Regions from separate parts of the Planococcus shenhongbingii genome, predicted to be linked through region 1. Evidence: riboswitches for the same ligand, from Rfam matches in the RefSeq annotation. Region 1 holds a riboswitch; each other region holds the start of a gene.
The links. Region 1 has a riboswitch for lysine ahead of QWY16_RS18805 (transporter substrate-binding domain-containing protein). Riboswitches for the same ligand answer to the same signal wherever they lie in the genome.
Positions count from the first base shown of each region.

Region 2: another riboswitch for lysine. It lies ahead of dapA (4-hydroxy-tetrahydrodipicolinate synthase); the one in region 1 lies ahead of QWY16_RS18805 (transporter substrate-binding domain-containing protein).
Region 3: another riboswitch for lysine. It lies ahead of QWY16_RS06340 (Na+/H+ antiporter NhaC family protein); the one in region 1 lies ahead of QWY16_RS18805 (transporter substrate-binding domain-containing protein).
Region 4: another riboswitch for lysine. It lies ahead of QWY16_RS07485 (aspartate kinase); the one in region 1 lies ahead of QWY16_RS18805 (transporter substrate-binding domain-containing protein).

Region 1 is NZ_CP129235.1:3,873,066-3,876,210, reverse strand. It holds gene QWY16_RS18815 (class I SAM-dependent methyltransferase) at 1-138, shown strand, start outside; gene mnmH (tRNA 2-selenouridine(34) synthase MnmH) at 324-1,427, shown strand; lysine riboswitch at 1,510-1,693, shown strand; gene QWY16_RS18805 (transporter substrate-binding domain-containing protein) at 1,829-2,671, shown strand; gene QWY16_RS18800 (amino acid ABC transporter permease) at 2,735-3,145, shown strand, end outside.
Region 2 is NZ_CP129235.1:3,562,132-3,565,276, reverse strand. It holds gene dapA (4-hydroxy-tetrahydrodipicolinate synthase) at 424-1,305, opposite strand; lysine riboswitch at 1,438-1,616, opposite strand; gene QWY16_RS17270 (class I SAM-dependent methyltransferase) at 1,724-2,326, shown strand; gene ypfJ (KPN_02809 family neutral zinc metallopeptidase) at 2,393-3,145, shown strand, end outside.
Region 3 is NZ_CP129235.1:1,282,380-1,285,524, reverse strand. It holds gene QWY16_RS06345 (sodium-dependent transporter) at 1-174, opposite strand, end outside; gene QWY16_RS06340 (Na+/H+ antiporter NhaC family protein) at 366-1,943, opposite strand; lysine riboswitch at 2,054-2,236, opposite strand; gene QWY16_RS06335 (bifunctional metallophosphatase/5'-nucleotidase) at 2,307-3,145, opposite strand, start outside.
Region 4 is NZ_CP129235.1:1,505,481-1,508,625, reverse strand. It holds gene QWY16_RS07485 (aspartate kinase) at 1-1,128, opposite strand, end outside; lysine riboswitch at 1,261-1,436, opposite strand; gene uvrC (excinuclease ABC subunit UvrC) at 1,474-3,145, opposite strand, start outside.

The DNA of each region.
Region 1 (3,145 bases):
AAATTTCTGCCTTACCAAACCTTTTTCCAAAAAGATGAACATCTAATGGTTTATCTGCAGGACTATTTTTCCATAGCCCAGGATAAATTCTTTCTGCGGAATCTTCCGCCTATGCGGGTTTACGAAGCGACTAAATAATCATTCTATAATAAAGGGCAGGCCTGTCGACACGGCCTGCCTTTTTCTTTGCTGCTAAAGGGCGGAAACCGATTGAGCGAACGATGAAAACTTTTATATGGATTCAATGGGTGTATACTTGTAAAAATACTCAAAGTGTTTAGACCATACTACAGAGCCGCTTAAGGCTTTTTGGAGGAAAAAGAATGTTTGAAAACATTAAGGTAGAAGAACTGATTCCGGTCATCGAAAACAAAAAAATGGCGCTCATTGATGTCCGGTCGCCATCTGAATATAAAAATTTCACTATACCGGGAAGCATCAATATTCCATTTTTTGATGATGCGGAACGGGCAGAAATCGGAACGCTTTACAAGCAAGTCAGTGTAGAAGCTGCAAAAGAACGCGGGCTGGAAATCATTTCAGCAAAATTGCCGGAATTCGTGCGGGCATTCAAGAAAGTCGAAGGAGATAAAGTGGTGTTTTGCTGGCGCGGAGGCATGCGCAGCAGAACGACAGCGACTCTTTTGAGTTTGATGAACGTCCATGTCCATCGCCTTGATGAAGGCATCCGCGCTTACCGGAAATGGGTGGTAGCCGAGCTGGAACAAAAGGAAACTCCTTCGAAAGGATTTGTATTAAACGGATTAACCGGCGCAGGGAAAACTACTATTTTAAAGGCGTTGCAGGAAGAGGGATACCCAGTCATTGATTTTGAAGGGATGGCCAATCACAAGGGATCGATTTTTGGCCAGATTGGGCTGGAACCGAACAACCAGAAAGTCTTTGATTCACTTTTGATCCATCAGCTGAGAAAGTTGCAGGATTTCCCTTATGTGCTGATTGAAGCAGAAAGCCATCGCATCGGGAAAGTAGTGATTCCACCATTTTTAAGTGATTTAAAAAACCGGAGCATCCATTTGGTCATCGATTTGCCGATGGAAGAACGGGTGAAAGAAATCTTGGAAGATTACCGTCCTTCGGAACATCAGGAAGAATGCATGGAAGCATTTCAGCGGATCAAATCGCGGATTCATATGCCCGTCGCCAAGCAAATCGAATCGGATTTGGAAACGGGCAATTTTGCTTCTGCCATTCAGCTGCTGCTGGAGCATTATTACGATTCCCGCTACAAGCATACTGGGCTCCAATACCCGGATTCGCAGAAAAAGTTCTTGGTGGTCAACAATATCGAAGAAGCAATCCAAGCGGTTAAAGAAAATCTCCCTGCTTTCTCTGTGGGTGGAGAAGCTGAAGAGAAAGTCTCTGTTCCTATTGTAGAAAAACAGAAAATCAGGACAAATTTTTGATAAATAAAAATAGGATTGACAGATAAAATATATCAATGTAGACTATGAAAAACATGAATTGAATATTACCTCACACTTTTTGCAGTGAGGTAGAGGCGCGACGTTTCACAATCTTTGGAGGAGTTCGAGAAAATGAAGATCTCAAGGAGAAGGAAATATCGCCGAAGTGTGCAATAACTCTCACTATTGCATGCTGGGTCTGCGGTTAATAGCTGCAGGACTGTCGCAATGGATTTCCCGATTTATTGCGAAGAGCTATCTCATCCAGGGACGAAGAAGAGGATTTAGGGCAACTATGTATAGTGCGATCTGAGTCTACCTCAGGTCTTTTTGTGCAGAGTTGCCCTTTTTGTATATTCAATTACCACTACGGTACCAAACACAAAGGGGAGAGTTTAATTATGAAGAAAAAATTGACGTTATTTTCAACCATGTTCCTGTCATCGATGCTGCTGATGTCAGGATGCGGATCAAACGAGGAAGCCGGAAGCGGCGGATCATCAGAAGAATCTGAGACATTCAAAGTAGGAATGGAAGCAGCTTATGCACCGTTCAACTGGACACAGGGAGATGACTCCAATGGAGCTGTGAAAATTTCGGGGAACGCTGAATATGCAGGCGGCTATGACGTAGAAATTGCTAAAAGAATTGCTGAAGACATGGGCAAGGAATTGGAAATAGTAAAAACAGAATGGGACGGTCTGGTGCCTGCGCTGACTTCCGGCAAGATTGACGCCATCATTGCGGGCATGTCACCGACGGAAGAGCGCAAAGCAACCATTGATTTTTCAGACCCATACTATACGTCAGAGTTGGTTATGGTCGTTCAAAAAGGTGGCGAATATGAAGGGGCAACTTCGCTTTCCGATTTTAAAGGAGCAAAAATCACAGCACAGTTGAACACTTTCCATTATTCCGTTATTGACCAGATTGAAGGCGTATCGAAAGAAACAGCGATGGAGAGCTTCCCTTCCATGCGGGTAGCGCTTGAATCCGGAATCATTGATGGTTACGTATCAGAACGGCCGGAAGCGGTAAGTGCTTCTGCTGCCAATGAAAATTTTGCCATGGTGGAATTTGAAGACGGATTTGAAACGTCTGAAGAAGACACAGCAATTGCGGTAGGTCTTGAAAAAGGCAGTGAACTGACAGAACAAATCAATAAAGCATTGGCTGGCATTTCTGAAGAAGAGCGCCAGGAAATTATGGATACTGCAATTAAAAACCAACCAGCTGCCCAATAATGATTAGGTGGTGCCGGCTACATGCGTATGCAGCCGGTTTTAACTATTTTTAGGAGGAAAACAATGAGTTTAGAATGGGTTATCACCATACTTACAGATAACTGGCCCATGTTCCTGCGCGGAGCGGTCATGACGTTATGGATTTCAGTGATCGGCACTTTGATTGGAGCCGCTATTGGATTGATCATCGGTATTATCCATACCATTCCGATGCCGGAGCGGGGAATCAAAAAAATCGGTTTGAAAGTCATTAACGGACTTCTTTCTGCATACATCGAATTTTTCCGGGGAACACCGATGATGGTACAGGCGATGGTTATTTTCTATGGATCTGCCATGGCATTTGGAATCGATTTGGACGTCTTTACAGCGGCCATATTCATCGTATCCATCAATACCGGGGCCTATATGTCGGAAATTGTTCGGGGCGGCATCCTTTCCGTCGATAAAGGACAGTTCGAAGCTGCCCAGGCT
Region 2 (3,145 bases), 310 kb from region 1:
TTAATAGTTCTCTAAAACAGCGGCTGTTCGAGAAAGCTCTCTAATGTTTGTGCTTGCTCTCCAGATATGGAGCCAAACAGCGGAGGAAAACATACTGCTCCTGCGCAAGCTTGGTGCTCGCCCGCGGCTAAAACATATGCTCCTGCAGCGCTGTGCGCTTCGTCGCAAAGACTTGGCCTCACAAACCTCGGCCAATGTCTTCGCAGCTGGTTGGCGGAATATCGGTTAAGGGATGATCACCAATACAAGTTTTATCGTCCAACGGAAACTTTTTCCACCTTTTTATTCATTTAGCTTCAAAGCGGCTGCAGTGGTTGGGTTGCTTCAAGCAATATAAAAAAGACCATAGACAGCTCGAATCTTTCGAGTTTGTCTACAGTCTTACTGCTGAAGCCTTGGCTCCAGCAGTTATTCATTGGTGGATTAAGAATTCACAGTACGGGCTGATAAAACCTCTTGCAAGGTTAGGGTTTCTTGCTCGTTCAAAGGAATCATTGGCAAACGGACACCGCCGACTTGGACGCCTGAAAGGTTTAAAGCAGTTTTCACCGGAACCGGATTCGGAGCGGCAAACAAGGCATTCATGACGGGCAGCAATTTGCGGTGTGCCGCTGCAGCCGCTTGGGTATTGCCATTCCGGAAGTTCGAGATCATATTTTTCATGTCATTGCCGATGATATGGGCAGCGACCGATACGATGCCGTTTCCGCCGATTGCAAGAATCGGCAAAGTTAAACTGTCATCACCGCTGTAAAGCGTGAAAGAATCCGGTGTGCGTTCGATAATTTCCGCAGCAGCATCCAAATTGCCGCTCGCTTCTTTGATAGAGACGATATTATCGATTGCTGAAAGACGGACGACTGTATCGACGGATAAATTGACGACGCTGCGCCCTGGAATATTGTAAAGCATGACTGGCAGGCGGGTAGACGCTGCAATCGCTTCAAAATGCTGGAACATGCCTTCTTGCGAAGGTTTGTTGTAATACGGAGTAACGAGCATGATGCCATCGACTCCGATATCTTCCGCTTGCTGAGTTAAGGAAATCGATGCACGCGTATTGTTCGATCCTGTGCCTGCGATGACCGGGATGCGCCCTTTCGTGGTTTCCACTACGAATTTAAACAATTTCACTTTTTCTTCTGATGACAGAGTCGGCGATTCTCCGGTCGTGCCGGCAACGACCAACCCGTCTGAACCGGTTGCGATTAAATGCTCTACTAAGTTTTTAGTTGCAGGAAAGTCGATTTCCCCGTTTGCGTCAAATGGAGTAACCATTGCTGTGATGATTTGGCCGAAATTCATAATACCACCCTTTTCTTGGTTTTTTGTCAAAAATCAGAGGTGATGGACCAGTCGCAGAATTACGAGAAACAAAAAAGCAGCAACGAGGGTCTCGTTGCTGCCGTAGAAACAATGTTTATCCACCGTTTCTTTGCGTCAGATAGCCCTCCATATAGTCGCCTATATGACAGTCCTGCATTTATTAGATGCAGACCCAGCGGAGTCGACTATGAGTGTCTCACCGCTTCGGCAAATCCCCCTTTCCATAAACGTCATCGGAGCTCATACTCCTCGATTTATATACTGATGGTTTTTGCACCTCTATCCTCACTCCATAAAACCTGGAGCAAGAAAATATTGAATTAGCTTCACCATACCAAACTCTTTGCGCGATTGCAAGAGCCGGAATTATTATTTTATTGGAATGGAGTGGATGGCAGTGAACGAACGCCAATACGACGAAATGTTGAATATCCGAACTTCCGAAAACCAGCAAGGCTTCCATGAGTCGCTTCACCACAACCGCTATGAGCCGACGCCTTATGCCTTACTGGAAATCCTTTTTAGCCAGTACAGGCTGTCCCATGAAGACCGGCTCGTTGACTACGGCTGCGGCAAGGGCCGTCTGAATTTTTACGTACACTCTTTATTCGGAGCGGAAACGGTGGGAGTCGAAATGGACGAAACCTTTTACAAGGAAGCACTCGGCAACCGGACGGCTTACGAGAAAAAGCAGAAAAATACTAAAGGGAAAATCGACTTTTGCTGCTGCCTGGCACAACACTATAAAGTTGAAGCAAGAGACAACCGGTTTTATTTTTTTAATCCCTTTTCGGTTCAGATCTTTATGGCAGCCGTCAACAATATTTTGAAATCCGTGGAGCAGGTGCAGCGTCCGGTTGATGTCATTTTGTTTTTCCCTTCGGACGATTATATCGATTATTTGGAGCACCAGACCCTTTTTGAACTGCTGGAAGAGATTTTGCTGCCGGGAGCAAACCGAGATATTCGCGAACGTTTTTTAATCTATCGCCTCGAATAAGTGGGATTAGAGAGCCTGGGAATTGGGGTATAGGCTTAAAAAGCACAATTCGCGAGGAGAGATTTTATGAAATGGAAAGGCAGGCAAGGCAGCAGAAACGTCGAGGACCGGCGGGGTTCATCAGGCGGCAAGATGATAGCGGGAGGCGGAATCGGAGGACTGCTTATCGTCCTGCTGGTGGCATTTCTTGGCGGGGACCCGGGTGTCCTTCTGAACGAACTTGGCACCGGCGCAGGCACACAGTCGAGCGAACCTTATGTCGAAACCGAGCAGGAGCAGGAACTGGCAAATTTCGTGTCGGTTGTGCTGGCGGATACCGAAGCCGTGTGGTCTGAAGTTTTTGCTGAGCAGGGCTTGGAGTATGTCGAGCCGACACTCGTGCTTTTTAATGGCAGCGTTGACTCTGCTTGCGGTACAGCAGGCGCAGCCGTCGGGCCGTTCTATTGTCCGGGTGACCAGAAGCTTTATATTGACTTAAGTTTTTATAATGAGCTGCAGCAGCAATTCCAGGCGCCGGGCGACTTTGCGATGGCTTACGTCATTGCGCATGAAGTCGGACACCATGTGCAGAATCTGCTCGGCATTATGGAGCAGGTCCAGCCGCTCCGCAATCAATTAAGTGAAGAGGATTACAACAAACTGCAGGTAAGGCTCGAATTGCAGGCCGACTATTATGCGGGCGTCTGGGCGCACCATGCCCAAGGGATGGATCTTCTGGAAGAAGGGGATCTGGAAGAAGCATTGACGGCGGCAAGTGCAGTGGGAGACGATACCATCCAGGAACGGGCGCGCGGCTATGTGGTGCCGGAAAGCTTTACG
Region 3 (3,145 bases), 1.4 Mb from region 1:
AATTAAAATTGGGATTCCTGCAGTTAGCAGTGCGAATAAGTACGGTATAAAAAATGCTCCTCCACCATTTTCATAAGCGACGTATGGAAAACGCCAAATGTTTCCTAGTCCTACCGCGGAACCGATTGCCGCCATGACAAAACCGGCTCGCGTACCCCATTGCGAACGTTCCATTTTTGTTCCTCCTTTGTTTCTTCCAATTCCCTGACAGAAAAATAGGAAGTTTGTTTATTTTCAGATTATTAGCTAATCTAAAAATAGTATAACGAGAGGATTTGGCAAAGTAAAGGAATTTCCGATAAATTTCCCACAAAGCTATTACTAAAATAATAAAAAAGCAGAGAATTAAATTCTCTGCTTTTTCTTTACTGCGTATTGACTTGCTTTTCAACTACAGACCCTTGTTTAGACCAAATTGTAAACAATATCACTAGAATAACAATAACTGAAGTTAACGCCATCCAAAGTGATCCCGTAACACCTATGACGATATACCCTACTGCCCCTATTGCTGCAGCAGTCAATGCATAAGGCAATTGGGTCAGAACGTGGTCCATATGATTGCTTCCTGCTCCTGTTGACGACAAAATTGTTGTATCGGAAATTGGAGAGCAATGATCCCCAAATACTGCACCTGCTAAAACTGCAGCCAATGCCGGCAATAAAAGCTCAGGTGCCGCTTGGGCCATGATATTTCCTGCAATCGGCAACAATATCCCAAACGATCCCCAAGAAGTTCCTGTTGAGAAAGCCATAAATCCAGCTAATACATATAACAAAACCGGCAATACCGCAGTCGGCAAGTTCCAGGCAGTTACCAAGTCAGCAAGATACGTACCTGTTTGAAGAGCATCGATTAAATAGCTCAATGACCAGGCAAATATTAAAATGAAAACTGCTCCTGACATCGATCGGATTCCTTCCGAAATTCCTTTTGCCATCCATGTAACATTCGCAGATTTATTTTGTTTGAACTGTCTCACATACAGCAGAACAGATGAAATTGCTCCAAGCAATCCGCCTATCAATAATGACAACGGCACATCCGTATTCTCGAATATCAGCCAAATATCAAAAATCTGGCCAGCGTTCTGGTAACCTGTATAAAGCATAGCTCCGATGGTTCCTGCCAGCAGCAATAAAATTGGAAGCAGTAAATCGATCACCCTTCCATGAGAATGCACTGGAAACTCTTCTTTCATTTCACCCGGAATTGTTTTATTGGCGTCATACAATTCCCCGGTTTCAATAGCAAGTCTCTCATGTTTTTTCATCGCTCCAAAATCCACATCACGAATAGCGATAAAAAAGACGATTGCTAAGGTAGCTACTACATAAAAATTCATCGGCGCCATCCATATAAAAGCTTGAAGCGCAGACATTTGCACATAACTCTGGCCCGCCAAAATCGTCGCTACAATACCGATGATGGCAGCTCCCCAACTGGATACCGGTGAGATTACACAAACCGGTGCAGCGGTCGAATCGATGAAGTATGCCAGTTTGGCGCGGGATACCCGGTAACGGTCGGTAATAGGGCGCGCAACTTGCCCAACGGCCAAAGCGTTAAAATAATCATCGATAAAAATGAGCATGCCCAGCATCACTGTAAGCATTTTCGCGCCTCTTCTTGATTTGATGCGCTTGGATGCCCATTCTGCGAAAGCTAAACTGCCTCCTGACAAGCTGACAAACGCAGTAATAATACCCAATAAGAAGAGAAATAAAATGATATAAACATTATAAGCATTAAAGCCTTCGTCCCAAAAAGTGACGGCAAATGAGTTAAATAATTCCTGCAGCGCTGCAAGCGGTGCAAAAGAAGTCAGGATGAGCGCTCCTGCTACGATCCCTGCCCCAAGCGACAACAGCACACGGCGAGTCAGCAACACCATGACAATCGCAATGATTGGCGGCAAAATCGAAAAAATTGTATTTTCCATGAAAAAGATTCCTCCTGTTTTCTAGGATGGAAGAGAAAGAAAAAAAGCTGACCGTGTCCAAATGGATACAGTCAGCTTTCTACAATTCGTCTGTGCTTCAAAACATCAAACAACCCTGTAGCTCTTCGCCTATGATTCATCATAAACGACAGTGGCATTCTTGTTCAGAATACCCCCAGCTCTTTTTTCAGTGACAGCAAAAAAAGAACTTCGGCAAAACTTCCTTTTGGATGTGTTCAACGTTGTCACACTCGCACATCGGACTTATAAGTTTTGCAGCCTCTACCCATCTATTTTTAATTCTTTGTAAGCATAGCTCACTCTTATTATAAAATCAAATGTATATTAACTTTGAATTTTCTTTCATTTAACGGCTTTGCTGCGAAAATATTGGCTGAAGACATCCCGCAAGAATTCCGGCATGAAATACTTTTTTGGAGCGCGTTTCAGTGACGGGAAAAAGTATCCGAATGTGAACATGTCCAATGTGACCAGCTGAAAAGTTTCATTATGTCCTGCCAACTTTCCGCCAATAAACAATTGATGGTTTTTCATTTCCAGATTGATGCGGATGATATTGCCAAATACCGCTCCCCGGAATCCCATGCCTTTCAACTCAATATTGGGCCATTCCGCATTTAATGACTGCTGGTAGATTTCTTTCAATTCAGCGCCAGTCAGACTGATGAGGCATGGATTAATCGGATGAGGCAGCATTTTATGGAAATCATAACGGGTCGTTTCCCCGACCGGCATGTCTTCCATAAATAATCCTGCATTGAAGATGGCGCAATCAGCTCCAGAGAATTCCAGCAGCGCTTCTCCGAACAGTTCAGCCAGCTGGGAATCTTTAAACCATTCCGCTTTCAGTTCATCTTCATTGTAAAAGACCGGTTCATTCAATTGTGATTTCCCTTGCTCGATGAGCATGTCATTAAAGTCTTCATCTGATCCACGAAGCGAAGACGTTTCAATCAATTCGGCTTTTTTCTCATGAATGGCCGGTTCAATCGTTACATGGCCAATATACATGCCAAATTTGCCAGCCGCCCCGAGCAATGTATCCCCGATCATTTTTCCTTCATGAAAAATGTGATGCGTATGTGCTCCCAGAATCACATCAATTTCCGGGCATAGTTCCGCCAAATACTCATCTTCTTTCACGCCAAGATGAGAAAGGCAGACAATTAGATCCACTTCAT
Region 4 (3,145 bases), 1.6 Mb from region 1:
TGAAGTGCTGACCATCTTCACTGGAATTTCCTGCAAGCGAAGAATATCGAACATTTGTGCAGCTACCCCGGGATTGGAGACCATGCCGGATCCGACAATTGACACTTTCGATAAACCGACTTCAAAATTAGCACTTGAAAATTTAATGTCTGACTGGAATTCATTCAATACCCGCTTTGTTTCTTCCAGGCTGTCTTGTTTAATGGAAAATGAGACAGACGGCGGGAATTCATCCGTGATGCTTTGGACAATGATGTCAACATCGATATGGTTTTCCGCCAGTTTCGTAAATATATTCGCCAATGAACCGTTGAATGGTTTTTCATACGAGACGGTCACCCGGGCAATTCCAGGTTCAAACGCTACGCCTCTGACTATTAAGTTTTTCTCCACAGTGATCACCTCTTGTATGATTGTGCCCGGTTCATCCGAATAACTTGCTCTGACCGACAACGGGACTTTATTGTTTTTCGCAAATTCGACAGCACGAGGATGCAGGACGCCTGCACCGAGATTGGCAAGTTCCAGCATTTCATCATATGAAATCTGCTCGAGTTTGCGGGCTCCTGTGACATGACGCGGATCCGATGTATAAACACCATCGACATCGGTGTAGATCTCACATTTATCGGCCCCTAACGCAGCTGCCAATGCCACTGCAGTCGTATCCGAGCCGCCGCGGCCAAGTGTCGTGATATTGCCAATCTTATCAACGCCCTGGAACCCGGCAACCACGCAGAAATAGCCATTTTCCAGAACCCGTTCCAAACGCTCTGTACGGACGGTTTCGATGCGGGCGTTGCGTGGAACGGATTCCGTTTCAATGCCCGCTTGCCATCCGGTGAACGATAAAGCTTCATGCCCTAATGATTTAAAAGCCATGGCAAGCAGAGAAATTGTTACTTGCTCTCCCGTCGCCAACAGCATATCCATTTCCCGTTTCGGCGGTTCGACAGAAATTTCCCCTGCCAGTTTGAGCAGTGTATCTGTCGTTTTGCCCATCGCCGATACGACGATTACTACACGATAGCCTTTTTCTTTTTCAAGGATTGCCCGCTTGGCCACTTCGATGATTTTTTCGGGTGTTGCAACGGACGTCCCGCCAAACTTCATTACGATCGTCTTCATTTCATCCACTCCCACATTTTAAGATGTGGCTCTCAACATGTCGGGCACTGGGTGCCAGGCAATAAAAAAAGGCAGCTCACCGGTTCTACGGCAAGCTACCTCTTTTATCATGTACGAATACGAAAAACGTCCATGTGAGATAGCCCTCCAGAGATTTACTCTGACAGCCCGGCACTTCTTAAATGCCGGACCAGCATATGGGTTTGCAAAAACCCTCTACACTTCGGCGACCGCCCCTTTCCCCACTCTTCACAGATTCTGCAAATCTCCGAATGGCTACTATTGACGTTCGCGCCTCTATCATCACTTTTCCAAGTGATTCAATTATGTTTTTACGATAGCACGTTATTGCTCACTTGGCAATGCCTGCTGAGCAAAATGCTGCTGAATGGATTTGGCCAGATTCTCGGGCATGCCCGCCTGGCGCAATTCTTCTATCGTCGCTTCTTTTATCTTTTTGACAGAACCGAAATGCTTTAACAATTGCTTCTTGCGTTTTGGCCCTACGCCTTCCAAGTCATCGAGCGCGGACTGGATGGAATTTTTCCCGCGCAGCTGACGATGGAATGTGATGACAAATCGGTGCACTTCATCCTGGATGCGCTGCAGCAGATAAAACGCTTCACTTGTGCGTTTTAACGGCACAACTTCGATTGGATCCCCGTATAGAAGCTGAGAAGTCTGGTGCTTTGCGTCTTTAGCCAGGCCGGCAATCGGAATCGATAAGCCAAGTTCGTCTTCCAAAATCTCGCGCGCCGACTCCATCTGCCCTTTTCCTCCATCAATGACGATCAAGTCCGGGAGTGGAAGCCCATCTTTCAAAACACGTGAATAGCGGCGCCGGATTACTTCCCGCATAGCAGCGTAATCATCCGGTTTCGAGGCATTGCGGGTTTTATACTTGCGATAATCTTTTTTCGACGGTTTGCCGTCGATAAATGTGATCATTGCAGAAACTGCGTCAGCTCCCTGGATATGCGAGTTGTCAAACGCTTCGATGCGGAGCGGCGTTTCAATATTCATCGCTTCTCCCAATTCAATGCAGGCGCCAACCGTCCGTTCTTCCTGGCGCTCAAGCAGCTGAAATTTTTCTTTTATGGCAATCTCCGCATTTTTCTTCGCCAGATCCAGCAAATCCTTTTTCTTGCCGCGCTGAGGCACCAGCACGCGGAGGTCGAGCCATTCCCTGACCAAATCCGCATCTATGCCTTCCGGAACCAGGATTTCGTTTGGCTTCATATGGTGTGACTGCTCGTAAAACTGGCCGAGATACGTCATAAATTCTTCCTGGGGGTCGCGGTATAACGGAAACAGTGAGACATCGCGCTCAATGAGCTTGCCTTGGCGCACGAAAAACACCTGCACGCACATCCAGCCCTTGTCGATGGCATAGGCAAAAATGTCGCGGTTGGTAAAATCGTTCATGGCCATTTTCTGCTTTTCCATGACCGTTTCAATATGGATAATCTGATCCCGGTATTCCTTGGCCCGCTCAAATTCCAAATTCTCAGCGGCTTCCGACATCTTTTCAACCAGCTGCTCTTTCACTTCACGGAAACCGCCGTTCAGGAATTTCGTGATGCCTTCGATCATATTTTGATACGTTTCCTGTTCGACCGGTTTGATGCACGGTGCCAAACACTGCCCCATATGGTAATACAGGCAGGCACGGTCAGGCATGGTATGGCATTTCCGGAGCGGATACAGACGATCGAGCAATTTCTTCGTTTCACTTGCCGCGTAAGCATTGGGATAAGGACCGAAATACTTGCCTTTATCCCGCTTCACTTGCCGTGTGATGATAAGCTTTGGATGGCGCTCGCCTGTAATTTTCAAATATGGATAGGTCTTATCATCTTTCAGCATGATATTGTATTTTGGATCATGCTTTTTGATCAAGTTCAGCTCCAGAATCAGCGCTTCTTTTTCCGAACTTGTTACGATATATTCAAAATCCTCTATTTCACCTACCAGCCGCTGTGTTTTGGCGTCATGGCTTCCCGTAAAATATGATCGC